One region of the Streptomyces sp. JN8 genome, then DNA from elsewhere that is predicted to be linked to it. Evidence: riboswitches for the same ligand, from Rfam matches in the RefSeq annotation. Region 1 holds a riboswitch; the other holds the start of a gene.
What was found. Region 1 has a riboswitch for S-adenosylmethionine ahead of ACY0MR_RS26370 (aminotransferase class V-fold PLP-dependent enzyme). Riboswitches for the same ligand answer to the same signal wherever they lie in the genome.
Positions count from the first base shown of each region.

Region 2: linked by a shared signal. The riboswitch ahead of thrC (threonine synthase) and the one ahead of ACY0MR_RS26370 (aminotransferase class V-fold PLP-dependent enzyme) in region 1 are both predicted to bind S-adenosylmethionine.

Region 1 covers NZ_CM147852.1:5,983,546-5,991,062, reverse strand. The annotation lists gene ACY0MR_RS26390 (NYN domain-containing protein) at 1-349, opposite strand, end outside; gene ACY0MR_RS26385 (hypothetical protein) at 383-625, opposite strand; gene ACY0MR_RS26380 (rhomboid family intramembrane serine protease) at 784-1,527, shown strand; gene ACY0MR_RS26375 (Lrp/AsnC family transcriptional regulator) at 1,524-1,805, shown strand; gene ACY0MR_RS26370 (aminotransferase class V-fold PLP-dependent enzyme) at 1,876-3,291, opposite strand; SAM riboswitch class IV at 3,536-3,652, opposite strand; gene trpD (anthranilate phosphoribosyltransferase) at 3,731-4,795, opposite strand; gene qcrB (cytochrome bc1 complex cytochrome b subunit) at 4,926-6,548, opposite strand; gene qcrA (cytochrome bc1 complex Rieske iron-sulfur subunit) at 6,545-7,517, opposite strand, start outside.
Region 2 covers NZ_CM147852.1:3,821,053-3,828,569, forward strand. The annotation lists gene ACY0MR_RS16635 (hypothetical protein) at 1-254, shown strand, start outside; gene ACY0MR_RS16640 (hypothetical protein) at 244-1,920, shown strand; gene groL (chaperonin GroEL) at 2,086-3,714, opposite strand; gene ACY0MR_RS16650 (cold-shock protein) at 4,090-4,293, opposite strand; gene ACY0MR_RS16655 (MoaD/ThiS family protein) at 4,702-4,980, opposite strand; gene thrC (threonine synthase) at 5,021-6,334, opposite strand; SAM riboswitch class I at 6,328-6,474, opposite strand; gene ACY0MR_RS16665 (glucosyl-3-phosphoglycerate synthase) at 6,624-7,517, shown strand, end outside.

The DNA of each region.
Region 1 (7,517 bases):
CCGCCACGTCGACGGGGTCGGCGGCGGCGGGCGGGGTGCCGGTCTCGACCGCTCCGGCCAGTTCGGGCTGACCCTGCCGGAAGCGCTCGCCGATCCGCTGCCGGAACAGCGGATCGCTCTCCAGGGCGGCCGCCATGGCGTTCCCGGCGAACTTGGCGCGCCGGCTCGCGGTGAACCGGGCGTACTGCCTCAGGGGGGCGGGCAGCTCGGCGACGGTCAGGCCGCCGAAGGCGTCGGCGACCAGCGCGACGACCCGCCGCCGTACGCCTTCCGGCAGTGGGTGGTCGAGCGTCTCGGCAGCGTCACCTGCCGCGCCGGCCGGCTCTCCACCGTGCGCGGGCTGCTCCACGATCCGTCACCCCTATGTCGTCCGCGCCGTCCCTCAGGAGGCGGCGCCCGGCCTGTCCACCAGTTCGATCTGGTCCACCGCGTTGCACCAGCGGCAGCGGACCGACTCGATGGTCTCACTGACCACCTGCCGCTCCTCGACCGTCGGCTCTCCCGCGAGGTCCAGATGGACGTACTCGACGACCTTGGAGGATCGCGTCACGTCGAAGCGGGTCAGGTTGCCGCAGAGAGTGCAGCGCCAGCGGGTCTCGTCGGTCGGCAGGGGAACCGTCGTCATCGTGCCGTCCTTCTTCCTGTTGCGGGGTACCAGGTGCGGGAGCCGCGGTGCGCCGTCGAACTGCGGTCGTACTGCCCGTTACCCTACGGCCTCGCCGGTACGCGGGGGCACGGCGAGGCACTCTGTCCAGTTCGGCCCCGGTACGCCATGATCTGTCCATGATCGACTGGCGAGGTGCGGTCCGCGGTGTCCAGGGGTCCTGGCGGGGCCTCCGCAGCGGGCCCACGGTGACGTACGGACTGATCGCCGCCTGCTGCCTGCTCTTCGTGATCGGCCCGGTCTCCGGGCTCGATCCGGTGTACGGCACGGGGGACGAGCTCCTCGCGGCGCAGGGCGAGTACTTCCGGCGCTGGGGCGTCGTCCCCGCCGAGCTGATGAGCGGCGAGCCCCGCGCCCTGCTCACCCCGCTCACCGCGCTGTTCGTCCACGGCAGCTGGCTCCACCTGCTGGGAAACATGCTGTTCCTGTACGTCTTCGGGGCGATGGCCGAGGAGCGCATGGGTCCCGTCGAGTTCGCCCTGTTCTACCTGGGCACGGGCTACCTCGCCCTCGTCGGGTACGCGGTGGCGCACGCGAGCAGCGAGCAGACCCTGGTCGGGGCCTCCGGGGCGATCTCCGGGGTGCTCGGGGCCTTTCTCTTCCTCTTCCCGCGCTCCCGGGTCACCAGTCTCTTCCCCTTCCTCTTCTTCCTGCCGCTGCGCTTCCCCGCCTGGATCGTGCTGATCTTCTGGTTCGTGCTCCAGTGGCTGGCCGCGCGGGCCGCCGGATCCGGTCCCGGCGTCGCCTATCTGGCCCATGTGGTGGGCTTCTCCGTCGGCTTCCTGTACGCCTGGGGGCGCTACCGGGGTGGGGATAGAGTGAAAGCCCCAACCGCGGCGACCGAGGGAGAAAGCCAGCCGTGATCACCGCGATCGTGCTCATCAAGACCAGCGTGGACCGCATCCCCGAGATCGCCGAGTCGATCGCCGCGCTCGACAGCGTCAGCGAGGTCTTCTCGGTGACCGGCACCTACGACCTGATCGCCATGGTCCGCGTCCCGCGCCACGACGACCTCGCCGACGTGATCCCCGGCAACATCAGCAAGATCCCGGGCGTCGAGGCCACCGACACGCACGTCGCCTTCCGCACCTACTCCCAGCACGACCTGGAGGCGGCCTTCGCCATCGGTCTGGAGTCCTGAGACAGGTCCGGGGCACGGGTGAAGGGGGCCTCCCGCCGGGGAGGCCCCCTTCACCCGTACGAGTGAGTGCTCAGCCGCGGTCCGGGACGCAGCGGCCGTCCTCGGTGCGGTACTTCCACTGCGCGCCGTCGCGGACGAGCTCCTTCACGGCGCCGACGAACCGCTCCACGTGCTCGTCCGGGGTGCCGGCTCCGAAGCTCACCCGGATGGCGTTGAGGGACCTCTCCCCCGGTGCGGCCTCGGGGGCGCCGCACTCGCCCGGGTCCTGCGGGTCGCTGCCGAGCAGCGTGCGGACCAGCGGGTGGGCGCAGAAGAGGCCGTCGCGGACGCCGATGCCGTACTCGGCGGAGAGCGCGGCGGCGAAGTGCGAGCTGTTCCAGCCCTCCACGACGAAGGAGATGACGCCGACGCGCGGGGCGTCGTCGCCGAACAGCGAGAGCACCCTGACCTCGGGCACCTCGGCCAGGCCCGCCCGGACCTTCGCGATCAGGTGGCGCTCGCGGGCGACGAGCTGGTCGAAGCCGGCCTCGGTGAGGGCCTTGCAGGCGGAGGCGATGGAGTAGACGCCGATGACGTTCGGGGAGCCCGCCTCGTGCCGGGCCGCGGTGGTGTGCCACTCCACGTCCACACCGCCGTCGGCCCGGCGGGCCACCTTGCGGGAGGCGCCGCCGCCCGCGAGGTAGGGCTCGGAGTCCTGGAGCCAGTCGGCGCGGCCCGCGAGGACGCCGGAGCCGAAGGGCGCGTACAGCTTGTGCCCGGAGAAGGCGATCCAGTCCACGTCGAGGTCCTGGACGGAGACCGGGTGGTGCGGGGCCAGCTGGGCGGCGTCGAGCACGATCCGGGCGCCGTGGGCGTGCGCGGCGGCGGCGAGCTCCTTCACCGGCCACAGCTCGCCGGTGACGTTGGAGGCGCCGGTCACGCAGACCAGGGCGGGGCCGTAGGGGTCGCGGTCGGCGAGCGCCCGCTCCAGGGTGGCGACGGCCTGCCCGGGGGTGCGCGGCGCGTTGAGGTAGGTGACGCGGGCGTCCCTCCAGGGCAGCAGCGAGGCGTGGTGCTCGGTCTCGAAGACGAAGACCTGGCAGTCGGCCGGGAGGGTGGCGGCCAGCAGGTTCAGCGAGTCGGTGGTGGAACGGGTGAAGACGACCTGGTCGCCGGGGCGGCAGTCGAGGAACTCGGCGACGGTGGCGCGGCTGTTCTCGAAGAGGTCGGTGGAGAGCTGGGAGAGGTAGCCCGCGCCGCGGTGGACGCTGCCGTAGTAGGGGGCGTAGGCCGCGACGTCGTCCCAGACCCGCTGGAGGGCGGGCGCGCTGGCCGCGTAGTCGAGCGCCGCGTAGGTCACCTCGCCGCCGGTGACGAGGGGGACGGTGACGTCCCGGCCGAGCACGGGCAGCGGGGCGGCGCAGCAGGGGTCGGCGGCCTCGGCGGCGGTCACGGCGGGCGCGGTCTCGACGAGGGTGGCGGCGGTGGCGTCAGGGCGTGCGGACATGGCGGTATCTCCCGGCGGGCGGTGCGGAATGGCTTCGGTGGACCCGTACGCGGCCGGACACGGCGGGGTACGGGGTGTTGCCTCGGAGGACACGGGTGCACGGGGGAAGCCCGCGGTGCACGGGGTACGGAGAAGTGACCCTGATCCGACGATCCGAGGGTGAAGAAGGGGCGTACTCGCCCTATCGCATTCGCTTGCTCACGGAAAAAGCTCCTCGAGAGACCAGGACCCCTGGTGTTCGAGGGGTCCGCGCTTGCCGTAGACCTCGCTGCCTACGGCCTGGTCATCACCCGGGGCACCCCGCCACGGACGGAGGGTTGCCGGACAGCAAGCCGGGGCCAAAACGCTGTCACTCGTGACCTGTAGAGCATCCTGCCACATGATCGCCGAAGCGCAAGACCCCGGTCCGCATGGTGGACCGGGGTCAGGGGGAACGCCGTCAGGCGTTGCTGGCGGCGACCCAGCGCTCCAGGGACCGGAGGGCCGCGCCGGAGTCGATGGACGCGGCCGCCCGCGCGATGCCCGCGGCCAGCCGCTCCGCCAGCGTTCCGGCGCCGGGCTCCAGGGCGGTGAGCGCCGCCGCCGCGTTGAGCAGCACGGCGTCCCGCACCGGACCGGTCTCGCCGGCGAGCAGGCGGCGGGCCACGTCGGCGTTGTACGAGGCGTCGGCGCCGCGCAGCGCCTCCAGGGGCACCAGGTCGATGCCGACGTCCCGCGGGTCGAAGCGCTCCTCGGCGACCGCGCCGTCGCGGACCACCCAGACCCGGGAGGTGGAGGTGGTGGTCAGCTCGTCGAGTCCGTCGTCGCCGCGGAAGACCAGGGCGGAGTTGCCGCGCTCGGCGAGGACCCCGGCCACGATGGGCGCCATCCGCGGGTCGGCGACCCCGACGGCCTGGGCCCGCACCCGGGCCGGGTTGGTCAGCGGGCCGAGGACGTTGAACGTGGTCCGGATGCCCAGCTGACCGCGCGCGGCGGCGACGTGCCGCAGCGACGGGTGGAACTTCACGGCGAAGCAGATGGTGATGCCGGCCTCCTCGGCGACCTCGGCGACCCGCTGCGGGGTCAGGTTGAGGTTGATGCCGAGCTTCTCCAGGACGTCGGAGGAGCCGGAGGCGGAGGACGCGGCGCGGTTGCCGTGCTTGACGACCTTCGTCCCCGTGCCGGCGACCACGATCGAGGCCATCGTGGAGATGTTCACCGTCTTGGCGCCGTCGCCGCCGGTGCCGACGATGTCGACGGCGGGCCCCGGCACCTCGATCACGTTGGCGTGCGCGTACATGGTCCGTACGAGACCGGCGATCTCCTGCACGGTCTCGCCCTTGGCGCGCAGCGCCACCATGAAGCCGGCGATCTGCGCGTCGGTGGCCTCGCCGCTCATGATCAGGTCCATCGCCCAGGCGGTGTCGTCGGCGGACAGGTCCCTGCCGTCGAGGAGTCCGTTCAGCAGGACGGGCCAGGAGCGGCCCGCCGACGTAGGTCCTCCAGCGGGGGTCGCAGCGCTCATGGCAGCTCCTGGTCAGTACGTGACGGCTAGGGCTCCACCCTATCGACCCGCGGGGACGGCGAAGAGCCCCGTCCATCGAATGGACGGGGCTCTCACCGTGGCGACTTGTCGGAAGTCGGGAGTTCCGGGATCAGTGGTGGCCGTGGCCGCTCTGGATCTCCTTGTACTCCTCGACCGTGGGCTTGGCGACCTGGCTGTCGCCGCCGTAGTAGCCCTTGTTGAGCTTGATCCGGAGCTTCTCCACGCGCCCGATCTTGCGCTCCACGCCGTTCTCGTCGACGCCCGCCGGAAGCTCCGCGGCGTCGTACTGCTCGTGCGCGGTGAGGCGGTGCAGCTCGCCCTGGCTGAGCGGCTCGTGGATCTCGACGAACTCACCGTGCGGCAGGCGCTTGATGATGCCGGACTCGCGTCCGTGCAGCACCTTGTCCTTGTCGCGGCGCTGGAGGCCGAGGCAGATCCGCTTGGTGGCGATGAACGCGATGACCGGGCCGACGAAGAAGAAGATCCGCACGAACCAGGTGATCGAGTTGATCGACAGGTGGAAGTGGGTCGCCCAGAGGTCGTTTCCACCACCCACGAGCATGATCATGTACGCGGTGATCCAGGCGACACCGAAGGCGGTGCGCGTCGGAGCGTTGCGCGGGCGCTGCGCGATGTGGTGCTCGCGCTTGTCGCCGGTGATCCACGACTCGATGAACGGGTAGACCGCGATGGCCGCGAGGACCGCCGGGAAGATCGCCAGCGGGATCATCACGCCCAGGACGAGCGTGTGGCCCCAGAGGTTGATCTCCCAGCCCGGCATGACACGGATCAGACCCTCGGCGAAGCCCATGTACCAGTCGGGCTGGGCGCCGGTGGACACCTGGTCCGGCCGGTACGGGCCGATGGCCCAGATCGGGTTGATCGAGGCGACCGCCGCGATGATCGCGATGACGCCGAAGACCAGGAAGAAGAAGCCTCCGGCCTTGGCCATGTAGACCGGCAGCAGCGGCATGCCCACGACGTTGTTGTTCGTGCGGCCGGGGCCGGCGAACTGCGTGTGCTTGTGGAAGAACACCAGGATGAGGTGGGCGACCACGAGGCCGAGCATGATGCCGGGCAGCAGCAGGACGTGGGCCGAGTAGAACCGGGCCACGAAGTCGCCGCCGGGGAACTCCCCGCCGAACAGGAACATCGACAGGTAGGTGCCGATGACCGGGACGGACAGGATCGCGCCCTGCATGAAGCGGACACCGGTGCCGGAGAGCAGGTCGTCCGGGAGCGAGTAACCGGTGAAGCCGGTGAACATGCCCAGGAAGAACAGCAGGAAGCCGAACAGCCAGTTGATCTCACGCGGCTTGCGGAACGCGCCCGTGAAGAACACGCGCATCATGTGCACGAACATGCCGGCGAGGAAGATCAGCGCCGCCCAGTGGTGGATCTGCCGGATGAGCAGACCACCGCGGACCTCGAACGAGATGTGCATCGTCGAGTTGAACGCCTCGGACATCAGCTGTCCCTGGAGCGGGACGTACGGTCCGACGTACTCCACCTCGTTCATCGACGGGTGGAAGAACATCGTCAGATAGACGCCCGTCAGGATGATGATGAGGAAGCTGTAGAGGCAGATCTCGCCGAGCATGAAGGACCAGTGGTCCGGGAAGATCTTCCGCATGTTGGCCTTGGCCAGCGTGTAGATCCCCAGGCGTCCGTCGGCCCAGTCGGCCACCCGCTCACCTGCGGGTGCTTTCTTCGTATCGGTCACGGTGCTCATCCGCGCTCCCAGAAGGCAGGGCCGACGGGCTCGTCGAAGTCGCCGAGCGCCTCCAGGAAGCCCTTGTCGTTCACGCCGATCCGCAGCTGCGGGAGGGCGTGACCGGCCGGGCCGAAGATGACGCGGGCGCCGTCGGAGAGGTCGAAGGTGGACTGGTGGCACGGGCAGAGGACGTGGTGCGTCTGCTGCTCGTACAGGGAGATCGGGCAGCCCACGTGGGTGCAGATCTTCGAGAACGCGACGATGCCCTCGTGCGACCACTCGAGCTCGCGCTTGTCCTTGATGTCCTCCGGCTGGATCCGGACGATCATCAGGGCGGCCTTGGCGATCTCGGTCTGGAAGTGGTGGTCGTGCTCCGAGAGGCCCTCGGGCATCGCGAAGGTCAGCGAACCGACCGCGACGTCCTCGGGACGCAGCGGCTCGTGCGTGTTCATGTTGATGAGCTGAAGCCCCTTGGCCCACATGGTGGACCGGAGCTTCTTCTCGGGCAGCGGGCCCATGTCACGCAGCAGGACGATGCCGGAGAGCGGAACGAGCGACAGCGCGCCGAACATCGTGTTGCGGATGAGCTTGCGGCGGCCCATGCCCGACTCGGCGGCACCGGCCGCGAAGTCCGACATGACCTTGGCCTTGGTCTCGGCGTCGGCCGCGATCGGGTGACGCTCGTCCGCGATCTCGACGTCGGACATCAGGGTGCGGGCCCAGTGGACCGCGCCCGCGCCGATGAAGAAGAGGGCGAGGCCCAGGGTCCAGCCCAGCGCGAAGTTGAGCGCGGACACCCGGCCGAAGGGCCAGATGTACACGATCTTGTCGACCGGGAAGATCACGTACGAGGCGATGAAGCCGATCGTGGCCAGCATCGACAGCGTGAACATGAACGCCACGGCACGCTCGGACCGGCGTGCGGCCCGCTCGTCGATGTCCTGGATGCGGGGCTTGTGGGGCGGGAGGCCCGGGTCGGCGAACGGG
Region 2 (7,517 bases), 2.2 Mb from region 1:
CCGTCTCCGGCACCCTCCAGCAGCAGAGCGGCGGCGTCTGGAAGCCCCTCAAGGGCGCCAAGGTCACCCTCCTGTTCAAGCCCAGGGGCGAGACGGAGTGGTACTGGGTCACCCGGAACGTCGCGACCGGCGCCGACGGGAAGTTCAGCTTCCGCGCCACCAACTACGGCGACGGCTCCTGGGCGTTGGTGAAGCAGTCCGCGAACGGCTACTTCTACAGCGAGACGAAGGCGAAGTACATCGATGCGCGCTGACCGCCGGCGGACCACCGCCCCCCTCGCCACGGCCCTCGCCGCGGTCCTCCTCGGCGCCGGCGGCGCCGTCGCGACCCCGGCGCAGGCCGCCGGCACCCCCTCCCCCCTCGGCATCGGCCCCGCCGTCACCGACAGCTACCAGCGCGGCGCCTTCGGCGTCTCCGCCTGGACCGACACCCCCGGTGCCACGGTCACCAAGGTCTCCGCGACGCTCCGCAGGGGCGACACGGTCGTCGAGGTCCCCTCGGTCCCCGCGTACGCGTGGGACAAGGGCCGCTTCGGCCTGGGTCAGGCCCCGCTGAAGCTGACCGAGGACGGCGGCACGGTCCCCGCCCTCGGCCGGTACGCCATCGACGTCACGGCCACCGACTCCCTCGGCAACACCCTGACCCGCACCGACGCCGGCGTCCTCGACTTCACGCTCAGGCCGCAGCTGGAGTTCGCCTTCTCCGCCCCCGGCTGGGACGACCGCACCACGGTCCCCACCGGCACCCTGACCGGGGTCCAGCCCGGCTCCGGGGACGTCGTGCCGATCACCGGGCGGACGGTCGACGTCCAGCGGAGGACGCCCCCGGCGAGCCCGGTGCAGTCACCCGTCACCGACGCCACCGGCACCTTCACCGGCGAGGCGTACCAGGACGTCCGGCCCGGCGACGAGTTCCGCGTCGCCTACACCGAGGACAGCGAGGAGGTCCACGGCAGCGCCGGATACACCCGCACCCTCTACACCTGGCGCCCGCACGTCGTGACCGTGAAGGCCGCCGCGGACCGCACACGGGTCCTCCCAGGTCAGCAGGCGACCGTCACCGGCCGGATGACCGACCCGGCCCGCGGCGCCGCACCGCTGGCCGGCCAGCAGCTCCAGATCGGCCCGGCCCGCGGCGGCTCCCTCGACCCGGTCTTCGCCAAGGTCGTCACGACCGACGCGGACGGCCGGTTCACCGCGAGGATCCCGTCCCTCCCCGGGCAGTACATCGACAGCTGGACGGCCGTGCCGGTCGACCCGTACCAGAGCTTCGGCACCGCCTCGGTCGGCGGCCGCCTCGCCATGCCGCAGGAGGCACGGGTCCTCCTCAACTCCCGCTCCCTGGCGGCCGACGCCACGGTCACCGCGACCGGGACGCTGCGCGCCACCTACGACCCGGAGGCCTCCTTCGGCCCGGAGCCGCTCCTCCTGGAGGTCTCCTCCGACGGCCGGTCCGGCTGGCGCCGGATCGGCTCCGCCACGGCGGACCGCTCCTACGCCACCACCGTCCGGGGCAGCAGCCGCGGCGGCTGGTACCGGCTCCGGCACCCGGCGACGGACGCCCTCGGCGACGCCGTCAGCAACACCTTCCGCCTCGTCCGCACCGAGACCCGGATCACCGGCGCGAACGCCGGTCCCGAGCCGGTCCGCAAGGGCGCCTACGCCACCATGACGGGCACCCTCCAGCACTACACGAACCACAGCTGGCGGACGTTCGGCAGCGGCTCCGTGGCCCTGCAGTTCCAGGCCAGGGGCTCGACGGCCTGGCGTCAGGTCGCCACCGGCCGGCCGGCCGCCGACGGGAAGATCTCGCTCCGGGCGAAGGCGACCGTGGACGGCACCTGGCGGCTCCGCTACTACGGCGACGCCACGCACTTCACGTCGCCGTTCTCCTGGGCGGACTACCTCGACGTCCGCTGACCACGGGGCCGGGCGCGGGCCGCACGGCCGGCGCCCGGCCCCGGTCCGGGACTCCGGTCCCGGAAACGCCCGAGGGCGGCACCCCCCTGCCGGGGGGTGCCGCCCTCGTTCCGTTCTCTCGCGGCCCGCTCACGCGGTCCGCGGTGAACCGCCGATCCCGGAGGATCAGAAGTCCATGTCACCGCCCGGCATGCCGCCGCCGGCCGGCGCGGCGGCCTTCTCCGGCTTGTCGGCGATGACGGCCTCGGTGGTGAGGAACAGCGCGGCGATCGACGCGGCGTTCTGCAGCGCGGAGCGCGTGACCTTCGCCGGGTCGATGATGCCCTCGGCGATGAGGTCGACGTACTCGTTGGTCGCGGCGTTGAGGCCGTGGCCGACGGGCAGGTTGCGGACCTTCTCCGCCACGACGCCGCCCTCGAGGCCGGCGTTGACGGCGATCTGCTTGAGCGGGGCCTCCAGGGCCAGCTTCACGATCGCGGCACCGGTGGCCTCGTCGCCGGCGAGGTCGGCCTCGAGCTTCTCGAAGACGGTCGACGCCTGGAGCAGGGCCACGCCGCCGCCGGCGACGATGCCCTCCTCGACGGCCGCCTTCGCGTTGCGCACGGCGTCCTCGATGCGGTGCTTGCGCTCCTTGAGCTCGACCTCGGTCGCGGCGCCGGCCTTGATGACGGCCACGCCGCCGGCCAGCTTCGCGAGGCGCTCCTGGAGCTTCTCGCGGTCGTAGTCCGAGTCGGAGTTCTCGATCTCGGCGCGGATCTGGTTCACGCGACCGGCGACCTGCTCGCTGTCACCGGCACCGTCGACGATGGTGGTCTCGTCCTTGGTGATGACGACCTTGCGGGCGCGGCCCAGCAGGTCGAGGCCCGCGTTCTCCAGCTTCAGGCCGACCTCCTCGGAGATGACCGTGCCGCCGGTGAGGATGGCGATGTCGTTCAGCATGGCCTTGCGACGGTCGCCGAAGCCCGGGGCCTTGACCGCGACGGACTTGAAGGTGCCGCGGATCTTGTTGACGACCAGGGTCGACAGGGCCTCGCCCTCGACGTCCTCGGCGATGATCAGCAGCGGCTTGCCCGACTGCATGACCTTCTCCAGGAGCGGGAGCAGGTCCTTCACGGAGGAGATCTTGGAGTTGACGATCAGGAGGTAGGGGTCGTCGAGCGACGCCTCCATGCGCTCCATGTCGGTGGCGAAGTACGCCGAGATGTAGCCCTTGTCGAAGCGCATACCCTCGGTGAGCTCCAGCTCGAGCCCGAAGGTCTGCGACTCCTCGACGGTGATGACGCCTTCCTTGCCGACCTTGTCCATCGCCTCGGCGATGAGCTCGCCGATCTGGGTGTCGGCGGCGGAGATGGAGGCCGTCGAAGCGATCTGCTCCTTGGTCTCGACATCCTTCGCCTGCTCGAGCAGGGCGCCGGAGACGGCCTCGACGGCCTTCTCGATACCGCGCTTGAGGGCCATCGGGTTGGCACCCGCGGCAACGTTGCGCAGGCCCTCGCGGACGAGCGCCTGGGCGAGAACGGTGGCGGTGGTCGTACCGTCGCCGGCGACGTCGTCCGTCTTCTTGGCGACTTCCTTGACCAGCTCGGCGCCGATCTTCTCGTACGGGTCCTCGAGCTCGATCTCCTTGGCGATGGAGACACCATCGTTGGTGATCGTGGGGGCGCCCCACTTCTTCTCGAGGACGACGTTGCGGCCCTTGGGGCCGAGGGTGACCTTGACGGCGTCAGCGAGCTGGTTCATGCCGCGCTCGAGACCGCGCCGGGCCTCCTCGTCGAACGCGATGATCTTGGCCATGTGAAGTGGTCCTCCCGGACATGGGGTGGATAACGCTCCAGGACCGCGCCGACGCCCGCGACGGACGGCCTCCGCGACTCCGCGTGGTTCCTTGCCCCACCCGGCCGGCGGCCTCGTCTGCCCGATCCTCGTAGCACTCTCACCTTCCGAGTGCTAACGCCAATGATTAGCACTCGCCCTATGAGAGTGCAAGCGACTCTCGATGATCGGGATACGGGGAGGGGGGTGGCGGGAGGGGCGCGCGAGGGGCGCGGAACGGCTCCGGACCAGGCACGGAGCGGTGCGGAGGGGGCCGGGGAACGCGCGAGGGGTCCGCATCCCCTCAGGGATGCGGACCCCTCGACGGCGTTGCGTCGGTGGCCGATCGCGCCGCGCTCAGACGGCGAGCTTGACCATGTCCGCCTGCGGACCCTTCTGGCCCTGCGAGATCTCGAACTCGACTCGCTGTCCCTCTTCGAGGCTGCGGTAGCCATCCATCTGGATCGCGCTGTAGTGGACGAAAACATCCGCACCACCGTCGACCGCGATGAAGCCGTAGCCCTTCTCCGCGTTGAACCACTTGACGGTGCCCTGAGCCATGCCTAACTCCCCTATTACTGGCCCTTGCGCGGGACCCGCACTTCGCGGAACCCGGGTCAGACCCTGCGCCGGAACGCGTCGACCGCGGCTGAATGTATCTGCCCAACTGCCCTCTGCAACAGGTCATTCGAGCGAGAATTCTGGGCGCCCTGGAAAGACGAATTGGGGAGATTCCCTTGGATGACCGGGCAAGTCGGGCCCGGCAAAGCGCGCAGAAGGTACACAACGCGCACACACTTTGGCTGCTTCTTGTCGTGCGGGGACGCATTCTCATATGCGCCCGGCATGGGCAGCGGAGGGGACTTCCCCAACTCTACCGCGCTCAACCATGCAGAATTGCCCCTTCCGCTTTTACGCGCGGAAGGGGCAATTCAAGAGAGACGGGACAACCGGTGGTCCCGGAGGGGCTCAGCAGCCTCCGGCGACGGCCGGGATGATCGAGACGCCGGCGCCGGCCGGGGTGGCCGTCTCCAGGCCCTGCTCGAAGCGCACGTCGTCGTCGTTCACGTAGACGTTGACGAAGCGGCGCAGCTTGCCCTGGTCGTCGAGGACGCGGGCGGCGATGCCCGTGTGGTTCTTCTCCAGGTCCGCGATGACCTCGGCGAGGGTCGCGCCCTCGGCCTGGACCTCGGACTGCCCGCCCGTGTACGTGCGGAGGATGGTGGGGATGCGGACGTTCACGGCCATGTCTTCGTAACCTTTCAGTGGGCCTGGAGTGCGGACGGGCTCAGTGGGCGAGGCCGGCGTCGCGGAACGCGTCCAGGCTCGGGCGGATGGTGACGGTCGCCTGAGAGGTGTCGGCCACCGCGTCCAGGGTCTTGAGCCCGTCGCCGGTGTTGAGGACGACCGTGGTGAGGTTCGGGTCGATCAGGCCGTTCTCGACGAGCTTCCGCGCGACGCCGACGGTCACGCCGCCCGCGGTCTCGGCGAAGATGCCCTCGGTCTGCGCGAGGAGCTTGATCGCGTCCACGACCTGCTCGTCGTTCACGTCCTCCACGGCGCCGCCGGTGCGGCGGGCGATGTCGAGGACGTACGGGCCGTCGGCCGGGTTGCCGATCGCCAGGGACTTGGCGATCGTGTTCGGCTTCTGCGGACGCACGACGTCGTGTCCGGCCTTGTAGGCCGCGGACACCGGGGAGCAGCCCTCGGCCTGGGCGCCGAAGATCTTGTAGGGCTTGTCCTCGACGAGGCCCAGCTTGATCAGCTCCTGGAGGCCCTTGTCGATCTTGGTGAGCTGGGAGCCGGAGGCGATCGGGATGACGAGCTGGTCGGGGATGACCCAGCCGAGCTGCTCGCAGATCTCGTACGCCAGTGTCTTGGAGCCCTCGCCGTAGTACGGGCGGAGGTTGACGTTGACGAAGCCCCAGCCCTCGCCCAGCGGGTCGCCGATGAGCTCGGAGCAGAAGCGGTTGACGTCGTCGTAGTTGCCCTCGATGGCGACGAGGTCACCGCCGTAGACACCGGCCATGACGACCTTGCCCTGCTCCAGGTCGTGCGGGATGAACACGCAGGAGCGGAAGCCGGCGCGCGCGGCGGCGGCGCCGACGGCGCCGGCCAGGTTGCCGGTGGAGGAGCAGGAGAGGGTGGTGAAGCCGAAGGCGCGGGCGGCCTCGATGGCCTGGGCGACGACCCGGTCCTTGAAGGAGTGGGTCGGGTTGCCGGAGTCGTCCTTGACGAAGAGCCTGCCGGGGGCGACGCCGATCTCGCGGGCGAGGTTGTCGGCCTGGACGAGCTTGGTCCAGCCCGGGTTCAGGTTCGGCTTGTCGGCGACGTCGGCAGGGACGGGCAGCAGCGGGGCGTAGCGCCAGATGTTGGCGGGGCCGGCCTCGATCTGCTTGCGCAGCGCCTCGGGGTCGCCGGTGGGGAGGTCGTAGGCCACTTCGAGCGGTCCGAAACAGAGCTCGCAGGCGAAGATCGGACCGAGCGGGAAGACTTCACCGCATTCGCGACAGGAGAGTCCCGACGCGGGACCGAGGTCGACCGAGGTGGCGGCGGGGGTAGCAGTCTGTACAGCCATGGAGGCGAGGCCCTTTCTCCTCATCTTTCCCATGACGAATTTTTCGCCATGAGACGGATTTGGCACCTTCCCTAGCCGGGGGCCTCGATGGAGTACGAGACAAACCGACTGGAGGGTTGCCGGGGCTTCAACGGGCCGTTTCCCTCTGCCCCTCTGGATGAGCGGTATTCGATTGTGAAGCGCGGTGGACTTTCGTTCCTGCGCTCCGACGCGGGCGGCACCCCGACGTGCATCGGGCATCCGCGTTGTTCAAGACTGTAACCGAAGGCCCGGACGCTTGGACCGGCCGTCCGAACCGCGAGATGGAGATCACGTGCTGGAAGAGGTGGAACGCTGGCTGGACCGGCGGTCCTGGTCCGTGGCGGACCGGCCGCTGGAGCGGATCCTCGCCGCCAAGCGGAACACGAAGGTCAGCGTCGTCCTGCCGGCGCTGAACGAGGAGGCGACGGTGGGGGACATCGTCGCCGTGATCCGGCGCGAGCTGATGTCGGAGGCGGTGCCGCTCGTCGACGAGCTGGTGGTGGTCGACTCGGGCTCCACGGACCGCACGGCGGAGGTGGCGGCAGCGGCCGGGGCGCGGGTGGTGGCGCGGGACGCGGTGCTCCCGCGGATACCGGCCGTGCCGGGCAAGGGCGAGGTCCTGTGGCGGTCGCTGATGGCGACGACCGGGGACGTGGTGTGCTTCGTCGACGCGGACCTGCGGGACTTCTCGGCGGACTTCGTGTCGGGGATCGTGGGTCCGCTCCTGACCGACCCGGACGTGGACTTCGTGAAGGCGATGTACGACCGCCCGTTCGGGGACACCCCCGGCCAGGGGGGCCGGGTGACGGAGCTGGTGGCCCGGCCGCTCCTCAATCTGCACTGGCCGCAGCTGGCCGGTTTCGTCCAGCCGCTGGGCGGCGAGTACGCGGCCCGGCGCTCCCTCCTCGAACGGCTCCCGTTCCCGGTGGGCTACGGGGTGGAGCTGGGTCTGCTCGTGGACGCCCTGCACACGGTGGGGCTCGACGCGCTCGCGCAGGTGGACGTGGGGGTCCGCAAGCACCGGCACCAGGACGGTCTCGCGCTGGGACGGATGGCCGCGGCGATCTACCGGACGGCGCAGCTGCGGCTCTCGCGGGGGCATCTGGTGCGGCCGCGGCTGACGCAGTTCGAGCGGGGCGAGAAGGGCTTCGAGCCGCGGACGTACGCGGTGGACACGGAGGAGCGG